2 regions of the Clostridium tanneri genome follow, and region 2 is predicted to be linked to the other one. Evidence: predicted binding sites of a transcription regulator. Region 2 holds the regulator's gene; the other holds the start of a gene.
The links. Region 2 encodes CtsR, which represses protease genes until heat stress. Its sites were predicted from a motif close to AAGGTCAANNAAGGTCAAAT; they were not measured.

Region 1 (8,704 bases), on a different contig from region 2:
GGTGAAGGAAAAATAAAATTAGAAGAGTCTATAAGAGGAAAAGATGTATACATACTTTGTGACGTTGGAAATTATAGTATAGAGTATAAAATGTTTGGTTTTATGAATCACATGGGACCAGATGAACACTTTCAAGATATTAAGAGAACGATTTCTGCAATTAGAGGAAAGGCAGAAAGAATTACGGTAATAATGCCCCTGCTATATGCATCAAGACAGCACAGAAGAAAAGGAAGAGAATCTCTTGATTGTGCAATGGCTCTGCAGGAATTAGAAAGGCTAGGAGTACATGAGATAATAACCTTTGATGCTCATGATCCTAATGTTCAAAATGCTATTACACTAACTTCTTTCGAAAATCTGTATCCTACTTACGATATAGTTAAGACTTTCATAAAGGATGAGGAAGATTTAGAGATAGACAAGAACAAGATGATAGTTATAAGTCCAGATACCGGTGCTATGGATAGGGCAATTTACTATTCCAGTGTATTAGGGGTAGACGTAGGCTTATTTTATAAAAGAAGAGATCACTCAAGAGTTGTAAATGGTAAAAATCCTATTGTAGAACATGAGTATATGGGAAGAGATGTGGAAGGCTGTGATGTATTAATTGTTGATGATATGATAGCCTCAGGGGAATCTGTATTTGACATTGCCTTAGAGCTTAAGAAACGTAACGCAAAAAATGTCTATGTAGCAGCTACCTTTGCTTTCTTTACTGAAGGAATAGAAAAGTTTGAGAGATTTTATAGAGAAGGAATAATAAAGAGGGTTTATTCAACAAACCTGACTTATATACCTCCACATGTAAAGGAAGCGGAGTGGTTTAAAGAGGTAGATATGTCTTTCTTTATTGCAATGGTTGTAAATAAATTGAACTATAATAAATCTATATCTTCCTATTTAGATGCCACTAGGGTTATCGAGGAATTATTAAGTAACAAGTAAAATGTTGTTTATAGGGGCTATCTCAAAATGTGTGAAAACATAAGAGAGAAGCCCTTTCTCTGTTTGAAGCTATTATTGAAAAATGGACTTACAGAAAATAAATCTTATAAATCTAACTCTCTTCTAGGAATTTTAAATTTTATAGACTTCTCTATCTCCTCTAAGGTCAATCTATCCTTTGGGTCTATGAAAAGACAAGTGTAGCCACTTTCTCCAGCTCTTCCAGTTCTGCCGATACGATGTATATATGACTCTACACTTTCAGGAATATCATAATTGTATATATGACCCACTCCGCTTATATCTAAACCCCTAGCTGCCACATCTGTAGCTATTAAATATTGAATGTCTGCGTTTCTAAAGGCTTTCATGATTCTTTCACGTTTTGACTGAATTATATCACTATGCAATTTTTCACAGTTATATCCACGTCTATGTAGAGCCATTTCAAGGTCATCTACTCTTCTTTTAGTTCTGCAGAATATAATAGCCATAAAGGGATTATCCTCATCTAAAACCTTGCATAAAGCATCTTGCTTTCTTCTGTCTGTAGTTTCAACAACATGCTGCTGAATACTGCTAAGAGTAACTTCTTCTTTTTCTACAGTAACTGTTAAAGGGTCCTTCATATATCTATAAGCTAATTTTTTAACCTCTGAATTCATAGTGGCAGAGAAACATAGTGTCTGACGCTTTTTGTTAGTCTCTTTTATAATAGCTTCTACTTCGTTTTTAAAACCCATTAATAGCATTTGATCTGCTTCATCTAGCACTAAGGTTTTTAATTTAGTAAGATCTACTGTCTTTCTGTCCAGATGATCTAAAAGTCTACCAGGAGTGGCGATAATTAGGTGAATGCTCCCACTTAGTTTTTTTAGCTGGGAACCTATATCCTTACCACCATAGGCTGCTAATATATTTATATCTTTAGCCTCCTTAAGTTTCATAGCTTGTTCTGTTATTTGAATAGCTAACTCCCTTGTTGGAGATACAATCAATGCTTGAACTGAGTTTACTTTAGGTGATATATTTTCAAAAATAGGAATCAAAAAGGCAAGGGTTTTCCCTGTACCAGTTTGTGCCTCTGCTATAACATCTCTTCCTTCTTTAATAGGGATGATACTGTCCTGTTGAACTGCTGTTGGTGTAGTAATACCTGTGTGCTTTAGTACGTTTATAATATCTGCACTTATTCCTAATTCGTTAAAATTCATTTTTTCATACCTTTCATCGTTAATTTATATTTACTTCAACTAAGTAACTTGGCTGTAATTTAATGCTAATAGTTTTATAGTATGGAGGTTCTTATAAGCCATTAACAGTATTATTATACATTAGAGAGGCAAATATTAATATAGAGGATTAGTAAAAGCTATCAATTTATGAATATTTACATAAGCATTTGAAAATAATAACATCATATTGTAGATTATGAATTTTAATATAGAATAAATTTGCATTGCAAGTTTATAGGTATAGTGATACAATATCTTTAATGGTAAAGATAAAGTCTAAAACATCTTAATGAATACTATAAAATAAATTAATGGTGGTGAAGATTATGTTAGCTTGTAATGAAAAAGGTTCTACATTTGGAATGGATTCTAATATGTATAAAAACATTAAAGGTGAACATAGTATTGCTGCTGTGAGCTGTGTAGTTTTTGGAAGGATTAATATAGAATTAAATATAATTTTAGTTAATAACACCTAGAAAGTAGATTGTACTTTCTAGGTGTTTTCTTTTTAAAAATTTTGTTGTGAAGCTAATAAATTATATGAAATTACAAGGAGGATTTAACTTATGAATCAAGGTGAAATTATAATTAAGGGAATACCTGTAAAGGCAAATAGATTGGACAGTGGAGATGTTAATTTACTATTTAAAATAGGTACCTATGATGAAAAGGAATCCGTTTGCAGAGTAATTGTTAAAAAGGATTATTGGAAAAATGCATCAACGGGTATGAAGGATGTAAACTACTTTGTCATTAAAGGCAAATTGAAGGCTTGCGTAAATAGCAAAGGCGTTCCCTTTATAGCTGTAGAGGCATCGTCGATAAAAATATTTAATTTACCAAAGGATAAGGATGGAGAGATAGATTTAAATTATGAATTACCAACGGGAACAGATGAGATAATAGATATCTCAAGGATAGTAAATGATAACGAGGACTTATCTGTAAAACGTGCAAAAAACAAGGCAATAAGCTATATGAAAAATAATAACAAGTTTAATAAGCCAATTACAGTAAGAAAAGAAACTATGGTTATGGTATCAGGTCAGGATCAATATGCAGCAGCGAAGGAGTTAGGAATAAGTAATGTTCCTGTTACCTATGTAGATTAGTAGAAAAAACCACTTGATTTATATAATAAAGAGTGATATAATATAAAAATCGCTTAAGCAAATCGTAATTAATTTTAACACAATTATATTTCAGTTAGTACTTATTAAAAAATAGTATTATAATATCGAAATTTTATTTGTGGATTATTACAAAGAGTTTAAGAAAAATAAAATTTCGGAGGTACAGTCATGAAAGGTACAGTTAAATGGTTTAATTCAGAAAAAGGATTTGGATTTATTACAGGAGAAGATGGAAAAGACATTTTCGCACACTTTTCTCAAATAAATTCTGATGGATTTAAAACACTTGTAGAAGGTCAAGAAGTTTCTTACGACGTAGTTGAAGGACCAAAAGGACCTCAAGCAGAAAATATTACAGTTATCTAATTAGTGAATATTTTACCCCTTAAATAATATGATTATTTAAGGGGTTTTTAATTGTTTAGTAATATAATAATGCAGCTATGCCTCCTGTAGAAGATAGTGCCATAACAGAGATTTATTGAATATAATGATGTTATAGTGCAGCAAGGAGGCTTTATTATGTACAAGATTAACGATAACTATTTGAAGTTGCCAGAAGGCTATATTTTTTCAACAATAGCAAAGCAAGTAGCTAGCTTTAAGGAGAAAAATCCTGATAAGAAAGTTATTCACCTGGGAATTGGTGATATTACTCAGCCCTTAGCACAAAACATCATTAATACATTACATGAAGCCGTTGATGAAATGTCACATATAGAAACTTTCAAAGGATATGGACCGGAATTTGGTTATGAGTTTTTACGTGATGCCATCGTAAAGGGGGATTACAAATCTCGAGGAATTGATATTTCAGTAGAGGAGATATTCGTAAGCGACGGCATAAATTCTGATGCAGGTAATATTCAGGAAATATTTAGTGTAGATAATAAAATTGCTGTTTGTGACCCTGTGTATCCTGTATATATAGATACAAATGCAATGGCTGGAAGAACGGGAAACTACAATAGAATTACAAAAAGATGGAGCGACGTTATCTATTTGCCATGTACTCCAGATAATGATTTTGTGCCAGAGCTTCCAAAAGAAAGACCAGACATTATTTATCTTTGTTTGCCTAATAATCCAACAGGCTCAACGCTTACAAAGGAACAGCTGCAACTTTGGGTTGATTATGCTAATAGAATAGAGGCTGTTATTATATATGATGCAGCCTATGAGGCGTATATTTCTGAAGATAATATACCTCATTCTATTTATGAATGTGAAGGTTCCAAAAACTGTGCTATTGAGCTGAAGAGTTTTTCAAAAAGTGCTGGTTTTACAGGTGTAAGGCTTGGCTATACAGTTGTTCCGAAGGCTTTAAAATGTGGTAGTGTTTCACTGAATGCACTTTGGGCTAGACGGCATGGAACAAAATACAATGGTGCGCCATATATTATTCAAAGAGCTGGAGCGGCAGTTTACTCTAAAGAGGGAAGAGAAGAGATAAAAAAGCAAGTGAATTATTATATGAATAATGCAAGGTTAATTCTTAAAGGATTAAAGTTAGCAGGTTATTCTGCCTATGGTGGTGTAAACGCACCTTATATTTGGTGGAAAATACCAAAAAACATAACCTCCTGGGAGTTTTTCTACTACCTATTAGAAAATGCCAATATTGTAGGTACACCAGGAATTGGATTTGGTCCACAGGGAGAAGGATATTTCCGCCTTACTGCCTTCGGTACTTATGAAAATACCTTAGATGCCATGGAAAGAATCAAGAAACTTTAAAAGAATACAGTTCCAAAGGTCAATACTTAATAAAACTTGAGCATTGGCCTTAAATTTTCTATGAAAAAATGTTAAGAAGCTTTTTAGATTATAGCAAAAAATTACACCTATTTATGATAAAATATAATAATTATAAAGTATAAGAAAAAAGAGGGGATAATATGATATTTTATTTTTCTGGAACGGGGAATTCACTGCAAGTAGCCAAAAGCATTGCGGAAGATAACGATGATAGGCTAATATCTATAGCAGCAGAAATGAACAAAAAAGATGCTGACTTCAACTATACTCTAAAGGATAATGAAGTTATAGGCTTTGTATATCCAGTGTACGCTTGGGCACCACCGAAGATGGTTATTGAGCTTATTGAAAAACTAAAATTTAATAATTATAAAGATAACTATATTTTTTCTGTAGCAACCTGTGGGGCAAATATAGGAAACACTATGAAGGTTTTAGGTGATGCCTTAGAGAAAAAGAATTTAAATTTAAATAGTGGCTTTTCTATTGAAATGCCTAACAACTACATTATCATGGGTAATGTTGACTCAAAGGAAATAGAGAAGAAAAAGCTTTTAGCTGCAGAAGAAAGCTTAAAAAACATAAACAAAGTTATAAAGGAAAGAAAGAAGAATGTCTTTCAAATTACTAAGGGAGCTATGCCAGGTCTTTTAACCGGTGTTATCAATCCTCTATTTGCTAAAGGTGCTGCTAATACTAAAAAGTTTTATGCAAAGGATAATTGCACAGGCTGTGGTATTTGCGAAAGTGTATGTAACTGCAAAACTATAAAGGTAGAGGGAAAACCTAAATGGGGAAAAGTCTGTACTCAATGCCTAGCCTGTATTCACCTTTGTCCAGTTGGAGCTATTCAATATGGTAAAGGTACAGAGAGTAAGGGGAGATACAAAAATCCTAATATTACTGTAGAGGAAATGAAGGTAAATAGTTAATGGGATTGTAATTAAGTATATTTAATATACTGTATGGAGAACCAATGCTTAATAAGACTAAGCATTGGTTTACTGTTTCTGAATATAATAGACATAAAATCAAAATAAAAATGCACTTTGACTTTCTTTGACCTTTGTATTATTATTTAATTATAGATTAAAAATAATAGCAGGAGAGGAGAAGCTGAATATGAACATAGAAAAAATGACTATAAGAGTACAACAAAGTTTAAATGATGCCCAACTAACAGCGGTTAAGTATAACCATCAACAGGTAGATGTAATTCATCTGTTTTCAGCTTTAGTAAACCAAGAGGATGGGTTAGTACCTAACATATTTGAGAAGATAGGTGTGAATATCAAGGCTTTAAAGGAAGATATACACCTTCAGTTAGATAAGATGCCTAAAGTTTTAGGAGAAGGAGCGCAAAACTCAGCGGTTTATGCAACTAGAAGAATAGAAGAGGTTTTAGTTAAGGCAGATTCTATAGCTGAAAAGTTTAAGGATTCCTACATTAGTGTAGAACATGTTATGCTAGCTATTATGGATATAGATGATAAAGGGTTGGTAGGAAGCCTATTAGCTAAATTTGATATAAAAAAATCAGAGTTTATGAAGGTGTTATCTCAAGTAAGGGGTAGTCAAAGGGTGGATACTCAAGATCCTGAAGGAACCTATGATGCATTAGCTAAGTATGGAACAAACTTAGTAGAATTAGCTAAAAAGCATAAGTTAGATCCTGTTATAGGAAGGGATGAAGAAATAAGAAGAACTGTTAGAATTCTTTCAAGAAGAACTAAAAATAATCCAGTATTAATCGGAGAGCCAGGTGTAGGTAAAACTGCTATAGTAGAAGGTCTAGCAGAAAGAATTGTAAGAGGAGATGTTCCTGAAGGGTTAAAGGATAAGATAATATTCTCCTTAGATATGGGAGCTTTAATTGCTGGAGCTAAATACAGAGGGGAATTCGAAGAAAGATTGAAGGCTGTACTTAAGGAAGTGCAAGGCTCTAATGGAAGAATAATATTATTTATAGATGAAATTCACACCATAGTAGGAGCTGGTAAAACAGAAGGAGCTATGGATGCTGGTAATCTTATTAAGCCACTACTTGCCAGAGGAGAGCTTCATTGTATAGGTGCAACTACCTTTGATGAATATAGACAGTATATTGAAAAGGATAAGGCCTTAGAGAGAAGATTTCAGAAGGTAACTGTAGATGAACCTACTGTGGAAGATACTATTTCTATACTTAGAGGGTTGAAGGAAAGATTTGAAATTCATCATGGTATTAGAATTCATGATTCTGCTATTGTGGCAGCTTCAAAGCTATCACATAGATATATTCAAGGAAGATTTCTGCCAGATAAGGCTATTGACTTAATTGATGAAGCTGGTGCTATGATAAGAAGCGAAATAGATTCTCTTCCAACAGAATTAGATATGGTTAGAAGAAAACTCTTTCAATTAGAAACGGAAAAAGAGGCTTTATCAAAGGAAAATGATGAGGCATCAAAATCAAGGCTAGAAGTGTTAGACAAAGAGCTTGCAGAACTTAAGGAAAAAAATGATGAAATGACAGCTAAATATGATAAAGAGAAGGGACATATACTCCAAATAAGAAATCTAAAGGCGCAATTAGATGAGGCAAGAGGAAACATTGAAAAATACGAAAGAGAATATGACTTAAATAAAGTAGCAGAATTGAGATATGGTCTTATTCCTAAGCTTGAGGCTGAAATAAAGAAAAAAGAAGAGGAAATGAAGGAAAATTATGAAGGTGCTCTACTAAAAGAAGAGGTAACGGAAAATGAGATATCTGAAATAGTAGCTAAATGGACTGGAATTCCTATGTCTAAATTAGTAGAAGGAGAACGGGAAAAACTGTTAAACCTTGAAGAAGATTTACAAAAGAGGGTTATAGGTCAAGAAGAGGCAACAAGAAGTGTGTCTAATGCAGTTATAAGGGCGAGAGCTGGTATGAAGGATGAAAGAAGACCAATAGGTTCCTTTATATTCCTAGGACCAACAGGAGTAGGTAAAACAGAACTTGCAAAGACCTTAGCCAGAAATCTTTTTGATAGTGAGGAAAATATTATTAGAATAGATATGTCTGAGTATATGGAAAAGTATTCAGTATCAAGACTTATAGGAGCGCCTCCAGGATATGTAGGCTATGAAGAAGGAGGACAGCTAACAGAAGCTGTTAGAAGAAAACCCTATTCAGTAATCTTATTTGATGAAATAGAAAAAGCCCACGAGGATGTCTTTAATGTATTTCTTCAAATCTTAGATGATGGAAGGCTTACAGACAATAAAGGAAAAACTATTGATTTTAAGAACACAATAATAATAATGACTTCTAATATAGGAAGCAGTTATCTTCTTGAAAATAAAAGTGAAAATTCTATTGATGAAAATATTAGGAATGCAGTAATGAAGGAAATGAAGGGAAGATTTAAACCTGAATTTTTAAATAGATTAGATGATATTATATTATTTAGACCACTAAACAATGAAGGTATTAAGAAAATAATAGATATATTCCTTCAAGATGTAAGAAAGAGACTTAAGGACAGAAATATCACTATGAAGGTTACCGAAGAGGCTAAGGAGCTTTTAGCGGAGGAAGGTTATGATCCAGTTTATGGAGCTAGACCACTAAGAAGATATATTGAAAATACTCTGGAA
Region 2 (8,704 bases):
TTAAAATTGATGAAAAGCTACCTTTCTCTGCTTTTGTATTTAAAACAATAGCGGATCCTTTTGTAGGAAAACTATCAATGTTCAAGGTTGTAACAGGAAAGATTAAGTCAGATTCATCTGTTTATAATGCAAACAAAGACAAGAATGAAAAAATAGGAACTATGTATTTCTTAAGAGGAAAACAGCAGATTCCTACAGCTGAAATTATTGCCGGCGATATAGGAGCAGTTGCTAAACTTCAATTTACCACTACAGGAGATACACTATGTGATGTATCAAATCCAGTAATTTTTGAAAAAATAGATTTTCCTCATCCAGTAATATCTATGGCTGTGTTGCCAAAGTCTAAGAATGATGAAGATAAAATATCTAATGGATTAAACAAATTGTTAGAAGAAGATCCTACCTTTAAGGTTTCTAGAGACGTAGAAAATGCTGAAACAATAGTCTCAGGGTTAGGAGAAACTCATCTTGATGTAATAGCAAGTAAGTTAAAAAGTAAATTTGGAGCGGATGTTATACTTCAAACACCGAAGGTACCTTATAGAGAGACTATTAAAAAGGTGTCAGATATACAAGGTAAACATAAAAAACAATCTGGTGGACATGGTCAGTATGGGGATGTAAAGATAAAATTTGAACCTAGAAATGATGGAGAAGATGATCTTCAGTTTGTAGATCAGGTTGTTGGAGGAGTTGTACCTAGACAGTATATTCCAGCAGTAGAGAAAGGACTTAAAGAGTGTATACAACATGGAGTATTAGCTGGATACCCCGTTATAAGATTAAAAGCAACCCTTCATGATGGATCATATCACCCTGTAGATTCATCAGAAATGGCTTTTAAAATAGCTGCATCTTTAGCGTATAAAAAGGGATTAATGGAAGCTCAGCCTATATTATTAGAACCAATTGTTCATGTAGAGGTAACAGTACCTGAATACTATATGGGAGATATAATTGGTGATATAAATAAGAAAAGAGGTAGGGTTTTAGGTATGGAGCCTTATGGAGATAAACAAATGATAATAGCTGAAGTACCACAGTCTGAAATGTTTAAGTATGCTACTGATTTAAGGTCTATGACCCAAGCAAGAGGAAACTTTACAATGAATTTTGAAAGATACGAGGAAGTTCCTTCTACTGAAGTAAATAAAATAATAGAAGAGGCTAAGAAACTAAAAATTAAAGAGGAAGTATAAGGTTAAAAACCCAATAGCTAATTGCTATTGGGTTTTTATTGGAATAATATCTTGCATATTTTAATAAAATATAAGAGAAAATAATGTAGTAGTGTCTTTGTATTAATTCAATAAGGAGAGATTTTATGTCAGAATACCGTATGGATATAGTTGGAACAATAGAATTAGCTGATTATAGTAGTATTTATGATTATATAGCTATAGTTAATAATACTGATAATCTTACGATCTCTATAGAGGATGTAGAAAATGAGAGCATTAATATAATATGTAACATGTTAGAAAAAAGTAACTTTAAGATTGACTTAAATAAAGATTACGACACTAAAAAGTGTTTTATTAAAGCTTCTAGGGATATTAACACTTAGTAATAGCTGCCTTTAGCAAGATTATAAGGCAGTCATTTTTATTATGGATAAATATAAAAATAAAGAGGTTTTAAATTTATATATTAAGTTTAAAACCTCTGCTATTAGTAGATAAAAAATAATAAGTAACTATCGATTTGATAAAAAACATTTGAAATTAGGAGATAGAACTATGTAATTTTATCTTTTACTCATAAATGTTTATATTTCAAGTATTATTAAGATTGAATAAATAAAAAAATAATATTAATATTAAGTAAAGGTCAAAGAAAGTCAAAGTCGAGGGAGTATTATAATGACAAGATTATCGGATGTTATAGAAGAATTTATAAAGGAAATGTTAAAAAATAGTGATGGAAACCAGCTTCAAATTGTCAGAAACGAATTAGCTAATTATTTTAAATGTGCCCCATCACAGATAAACTATGTTTTAACAACAAGATTTACAGTAGATAGGGGATACTATATAGAAAGCAGAAGAGGCGGCGGTGGATGTATTTTAATAAAGCAGATTCAATTTTATAAAAATAAGTCTTTAGTTGAGATTTTAAATGAGAAGATTGGAGATAGTATAACCTATAGTACTGGCGTCAAGTTAATAGAAGGATTATTAGAATCGGGAATTATTAGTGAAGGTGAATTTAATATTTCAAAGGCAGCTATAAACGATAGAACATTAAGTAGCTCCTTAGAGAATAGAAATAAATTAAGAGCTGATATTTTGAAGTCTATTGTAATGGTAGTCCTGAATAAAGCTTAAATTATTGAGCAAATTGAAAGTTATGTTATAATATTATATGTAAAATATTTACATTAAAACCGGACAATTTAAATTCAAACATATTATTTTATATTTTATGGGAGTGATAAAATGTTGTGCGAGGTTTGCAAGAAAAATGATGCTAATGTTCACATAACTAAAATAGTGAATGGTACTAAGCATGAATTTAGTTTATGCGAGAAATGTGCAAAGGAAAAAGGTGAATTTAATTTCAGTAGTCAAATAGACTTATCATCACCTTTTACATTTCAAAATATATTGAGTGGAATAATGGATTATATAGGTCCTAATAACCAAACTGAAAATACCTTTGATATCTCATGTAGTAATTGTGGCAATACTTACAGTGAGTTTAAAAGGACAGGGTTATTAGGATGTAGTGAATGCTACAAAAGCTTTGCATCAACTTTAAAGCCTATTATTAGAAGAGTACAGGGAAACTGGGAGCATACAGGAAAACTTCCTAGAAAGGCTGGAGAAAGTATAATTAAGAGAAAAAAATTAATAGAGTTAAAGGAAAACCTCCAAAATGCAATAACCAATGAAGAGTATGAAAAAGCGGCACAAATTAGAGATGAGATAAGGTCAATGCAAGAGGAAGAAAAATAGGAGGTTAAGTATGGAAAATTGGATAAAGTCACAGGGAAGAAATGATGATTTAGTATTAAGTAGCAGAATAAGGTTAGCAAGAAATTTAAATAAAATACCATTTCCTCACAAGATGGATGAAGAAGGTGGAAAAAAACTGATAAAGGATGTAGAAAATGCTTTCTATACTTCTTCTCACACAGAGGATAAGTTTAAAACTATTCGCTTATGGGAAAATGGTTTTATTGACAATGAAGTGTTTTTTGACAAACATCTTATAAGCAAGAATCTTTTAGATAATACTAGTAAAGCGGCATTTATTGTAGATGAAAATGAAACTGTAAGTATTATGATAAATGAAGAGGATCATATCAGAATTCAAGGTATAACATCAGGACTGGATTTAGAGGAAGTACAAGACTTATGCGGAAAGATAGATAACCTTTTAGAAGAAAAATTAGACTATGCCTTCGATGAGAATCTTGGATACTTAACAACTTGTCCTACTAATATAGGTACAGGACTTAGGGCATCGGTAATGATTCATTTACCATCCCTTACTATAACTAACAAGATGAATGGAGTGTTAAACGCAGTTACTCAAGTTGGTATGACTGTACGAGGGTTATACGGAGAAGGTTCAAAGGCAAGGGGTAATATTTATCAGGTATCCAATCAGATAACTTTAGGATTAAGTGAAGAAGAAATCATAAGTAATTTGAAAGCAGTTGTAAGTCAAATTATTAATGAGGAGAATCTATCAAGAGAAAACCTTATAAGAAAATATAAATATGAAACAGAGGATAGGATCTATAGAGCATTAGGAATATTAAAGTCAGCGGTGCTTTTAAATCCGGATGAATGTTTAAAACTTTTATCAGATGTAAGATTAGGTGTAGAAATGGGAATAATTAAAGATGTAAGTAAAGTAGTGCTAAACAATCTTTTAGTAGATACTCAAAATGCAGTTATACAGCAGCTCTATGATAAAAAGCTATCTAGTAAAGAAAGAGATCTTAGTAGAGCTAAATTGATTAGAGAAAGATTAGTAGAAAAGTAATATAATAAGGTAAGGTTGGTGAATTATTTATGATGTTTGGAAGATTTACAGAAAGAGCACAAAAAGTTCTTTTTTACGCTCAGGAGGAGGCACAATCTCTTAAGCATGGATATGTAGGAACCGAGCATATTCTGCTTGGGGTTTTAAGAGAAGATGGAATAGCTAAGAAATTGTTAAATAGCATGACTATTACTGTTGAAAATGTAAGGAATTTAGTAGAGGAATATGAGGGAAAGGGAGATATGGAACTTTATAAAAAGGAAATTCCCCTCACTCCAAGAACAAAAAGACTTTTAGAAATGAGCCTGCTTGAGGCAAGAACTTTAAATCATAATTATATAAGTCCTGAGCATATACTATTGGCCCTAATTAGAGAAGCAGAGGGAGTAGCTTTTACTATTCTTAACAACTTAGGAGCAGACTTTAATAAGCTCCGAAAAGAATTAGTAGATGCATTATCAGGAGAACAATCAACAAATTCTGTTGATACCAATAAGGGTAATGGAGAACCAACACCTACCTTAGACCAATTTGGCAGGGACTTGACTGAAATGGCTAGGGAAGGAAAATTAGATCCAGTTATAGGAAGAGATAAAGAAACCCAAAGGGTTCTTGAAATTCTATCAAGAAGAACAAAAAATAATCCATGTCTAATCGGAGATCCTGGTGTTGGTAAGACTGCTATAGCTGAGGGACTTGCGCAAAAAATAGTTTCTGCTAGCATACCTGAACTACTAAAAGATAAAAGAGTAGTTACATTAGATTTATCATCAATGATAGCGGGGTCTAAGTATAGAGGCGAATTTGAAGATAGATTAAAAAAGGTTATGGAAGAGCTACGAAAGGCTGGAAATGTAATTTTATTTATAGATGAAATTCATACTCTTATAGGTGCTGGAGCTGCAGAAGGAGCTATAGATGCCTCAAATATTTTAAAACCAGCCCTAGCAAGAGGAGAGATACAGTGTATAGGAGCTACTACTGTAGATGAGTATAGGAAACATATTGAAAAGGATGCAGCTCTAGAAAGAAGATTTCAACCTATAATGGTAGGAGAACCTACTAAAGAGGAAGCTGTTCTTATACTGAAAGGATTGAGAGATAAATATGAAGCTCATCATAGAGTAAAAATTACTGATGATGCCATTGAAGCTGCAGTGGTTTTATCTGATAGATATATAACTGACAGGCATCTTCCAGATAAAGCAATAGACTTAATCGATGAGGCAGCTGCAAAGGTTAGAATCGAGAGCTTAACTACTCCACCAGATTTAAAGGAGTTAGAAGGAGAACTTGAAAAGATTACTAAGGAAAAAGAAGATTCTATAAGAGTTCAAGATTTCGAAAAGGCTGCAAGGCTAAGGGATAGAGAAAAAGAAATAAAGGATAGATTAGAGGGATTGAAAAATAACTGGAAGACTCAAAAGGAAGTTTCAACCCTTACTGTATCAGAACCTCAGATAGCTGCAGTTGTATCAAAGTGGACTAATATACCTATAGAAAAGCTAACTGAAAAAGAATCTGAAAGATTATTGAAACTTGAAGAAATACTTCATAAAAGAGTAATAGGACAGGGCGAAGCTGTAAAGTCTATATCACGAGCTGTAAGGAGAGCAAGGGTAGGACTTAAGGATCCTAAAAGACCAATCGGTTCATTTATATTCCTAGGACCAACAGGTGTAGGAAAGACTGAGTTATCGAAGGCATTAGCTGAAGCAATGTTTGGTGACGAAAGTAATATGATAAGAATTGATATGTCAGAGTACATGGAAAAACACACAGTATCAAGACTCATAGGTTCACCTCCAGGATATGTAGGGTATGATGAGGGAGGACAGCTAACAGAAAAAGTTAGAAGAAATCCTTATTCTGTTGTACTGTTTGATGAAATAGAAAAAGCACATCCAGAGGTTTTTAATATTTTACTTCAAATTCTTGAAGATGGAAGACTTACTGACGGTAAAGGTAAAACTGTAGACTTTAGAAACACTATAATAATAATGACGTCTAATGTAGGTGCTTCCACTATTAGAAAGCAAAAGTCTATGGGCTTTGCTTTAGACAGCGATGATGAAAAGCAGAATGAATATGAAAAAATGAAGGACAATGTAATGGATGAGTTAAAGCGTTCATTTAGACCAGAATTTTTAAATAGAATAGATGATATAATTGTATTCCACCAGCTTCAACAAGAGGACTTGAGACATATAGTTAGATTAATGTTAGGTTCTGTGTCAGAGAGGTTAAAAGATCAGAATATAGAAATTGAATTTACCGATGAAGCAGAAGAATTGCTTGCCAAGGAAGGCTATGATATAACCTATGGTGCAAGACCTTTAAGAAGAGCGATTACAAAGGTAGTAGAAGATAAACTCTCAGAGGAAATGTTAAGAGGAAATGTTAAGAAGGGGAATAAAGTAACAGTCAGTGTAGAGAATAATGAGCTGGTATTTAATAAGACTCATTAGAATGAAATTATTTATTTTCATAAAGCAATGTATAAATTCTATATGTTTATACATTGTTTTATTTTTAAAAATTTTTAATTATTATTAACACCATATTACTATAATACTGTATAATTATATTTTGTATAGAGGGAGGTGGTTTTAATGGCGAAGAATAAAACCACTTTTGTATGTCAAGAGTGTGGATATGAATCGTTAAAGTGGCTTGGAAAATGTCCCAGCTGTAATACATGGAATAGTTTAGTTGAAGAAGTGAAAGTTGAAAGTAGTTCATCAAGAATATCTATAAGTTCAAATAGTGAACCGAAAAGTATAGTAAATATAAAATCTAGTGAATATGATAGATTTGATACAGGAATAATTGAGTTAAATAGAGTATTGGGAGGAGGAATAGTAAAGGGATCACTTACGCTAATATCTGGAGCGCCAGGTATAGGAAAATCAACGTTGCTTCTGCAAACTGCTAATAATATTGCTAAAAGATATGGAAAGATATTATATATTTCTGGAGAAGAATCAGAAGAACAAATAAAAATGAGAGGAGATAGGTTAGAGGTTATATCTGAAAACTTGTATATAGTTTCCGAGACTAATCTGGACAAAATAGAAGAACATATTGAAAATATTCAACCGGTATTTGTAATAATTGACTCTATACAAACACTTTTCAAACAATCTATCTCTTCGGCACCAGGAAGTGTGTCTCAAGTTCGTGAAAGTGCTAACGATATTATGCGTATGGGGAAAAGTAAAAATGTATCATTCTTTATAGTAGCACATGTTACTAAGCAGGGTGAACTTGCGGGGCCTAGGGTACTTGAGCACATGGTGGATACTGTACTATCCTTTGAAGGTGAAAGAACTGAAGAATTTAGAGTTCTAAGAACTATAAAAAATCGTTTTGGTACAACAAGTGAGATTGGTGTTTTTGAGATGAGGGAGAGTGGATTGGAGGAAGTACCAAACCCATCCGCTGTTTTTTTAGAGGAGGCAGGATTTCAAAAAGAGGGGTCTTTAGTTATAGGAATAATGGAAGGAACTAGACCAATTTTAGTGGAAATACAAGCCCTAGTTAGTGAAACTAAGGCTGTTATACCAAGGCGTACTACTATTGGAGTAGAGAGTTCAAGGCTAAATCTAATTTTAGCAGTGTTGGAAAAAAAGTTAAGAGTTCCTTTTTATAATTGTGATGTATACGTAAATGTAGTAGGTGGGCTTAATATTGGAGGGACTTTTGGGGACTTAGGGGTTGCTTTAGCACTTGTTTCTAGTATAAAATCTAAAGAGATAAGTTTAGAAAAACTATTGGTAGTTGGGGAAATTGGACTTACTGGAGAGGTAAGACCTGTAGCTTTTTGTGATAGGCTTGTAAATGAAGCAGAAAAAATGGGATTTAAAAATATAATAATACCTTTTAGAAATAAGGAAAAAATAAAAAATAAAGATATAAACATAATTGCGGTATCTTCGTTAAAGGAAGCGGTAAACAAAGTTTTTTAGTATAGGGTGATTATTTTGAGATTAGAAAAAGATAAAGAACTTATGAATATACTTAAGTTGATGGCTCCAGGCACTCAGCTTAGAGATGGACTTGAAAATATATTAAGAGCAAAAACAGGAGGTCTGCTTGTATTAGGGGATAATGAACAGATATTAAAGATAGTTGATGGAGGATTTACTATTAATTCTGAATATAGTCCTTCCTATGTTTACGAACTTGCTAAGATGGATGGTTCAATAGTACTAAGTAGCGATTTAAAGAGGATTATTTATGCTAATGCCCAGCTGATCCCGGACTCTAGCATTCCTACTTTTGAAACTGGTACTAGACACAGGACGGCAGATAGGGTAGCTAAACAGACAGGGGCGATAGTGGTAGCTATTTCTCAAAGAAGACATATAATAACGGTATATAAAGGTAGTATAAAATACGTATTAAGAGATAGTAGTGTAATACTTGGAAGAGCAAATCAGGCACTGCAAACTTTAGAGAAGTATGTAGCGGTATTAGATAGAGTAGTAAGCAACTTAAACATACTAGAATTTCAGGATCTAGTAACTTTATTTGATGTTGTAACTGGAATCCAAAGAACCGAGATGGTAATGAGAATAGTATCAGAAATTGAAAGATATACATGTGAGTTAGGTAATGAAGGTAGACTTATCTCTATGCAGCTTAATGAACTGGTAAAAAGTGTTGAGCAGGATGGAATATTGTTAATAAGAGATTATTGTCA

Region 1: a site for CtsR is predicted at 6,128-6,147, ahead of clpB (ATP-dependent chaperone ClpB). Genes of this name have one in related genera too.

The regions. Positions count from the first base shown of each region.
Region 1 is NZ_JARUJP010000010.1:111,355-120,058, forward strand. Features, by position in the region: gene P8V03_RS10375 (ribose-phosphate pyrophosphokinase) at 1-951, shown strand, start outside; gene P8V03_RS10380 (DEAD/DEAH box helicase) at 1,056-2,165, opposite strand; gene P8V03_RS10385 (hypothetical protein) at 2,513-2,665, shown strand; gene P8V03_RS10390 (ParB N-terminal domain-containing protein) at 2,756-3,301, shown strand; gene P8V03_RS10395 (cold-shock protein) at 3,491-3,688, shown strand; gene P8V03_RS10400 (LL-diaminopimelate aminotransferase) at 3,845-5,059, shown strand; gene P8V03_RS10405 (EFR1 family ferrodoxin) at 5,221-6,012, shown strand; gene clpB (ATP-dependent chaperone ClpB) at 6,203-8,704, shown strand, end outside.
Region 2 is NZ_JARUJP010000002.1:232,174-240,877, reverse strand. Features, by position in the region: gene fusA (elongation factor G) at 1-1,202, shown strand, start outside; gene P8V03_RS03460 (hypothetical protein) at 1,328-1,570, shown strand; gene P8V03_RS03455 (CtsR family transcriptional regulator) at 1,866-2,330, shown strand; gene P8V03_RS03450 (UvrB/UvrC motif-containing protein) at 2,442-2,960, shown strand; gene P8V03_RS03445 (protein arginine kinase) at 2,971-3,999, shown strand; gene P8V03_RS03440 (ATP-dependent Clp protease ATP-binding subunit) at 4,029-6,467, shown strand; gene radA (DNA repair protein RadA) at 6,612-7,967, shown strand; gene disA (DNA integrity scanning diadenylate cyclase DisA) at 7,983-8,704, shown strand, end outside.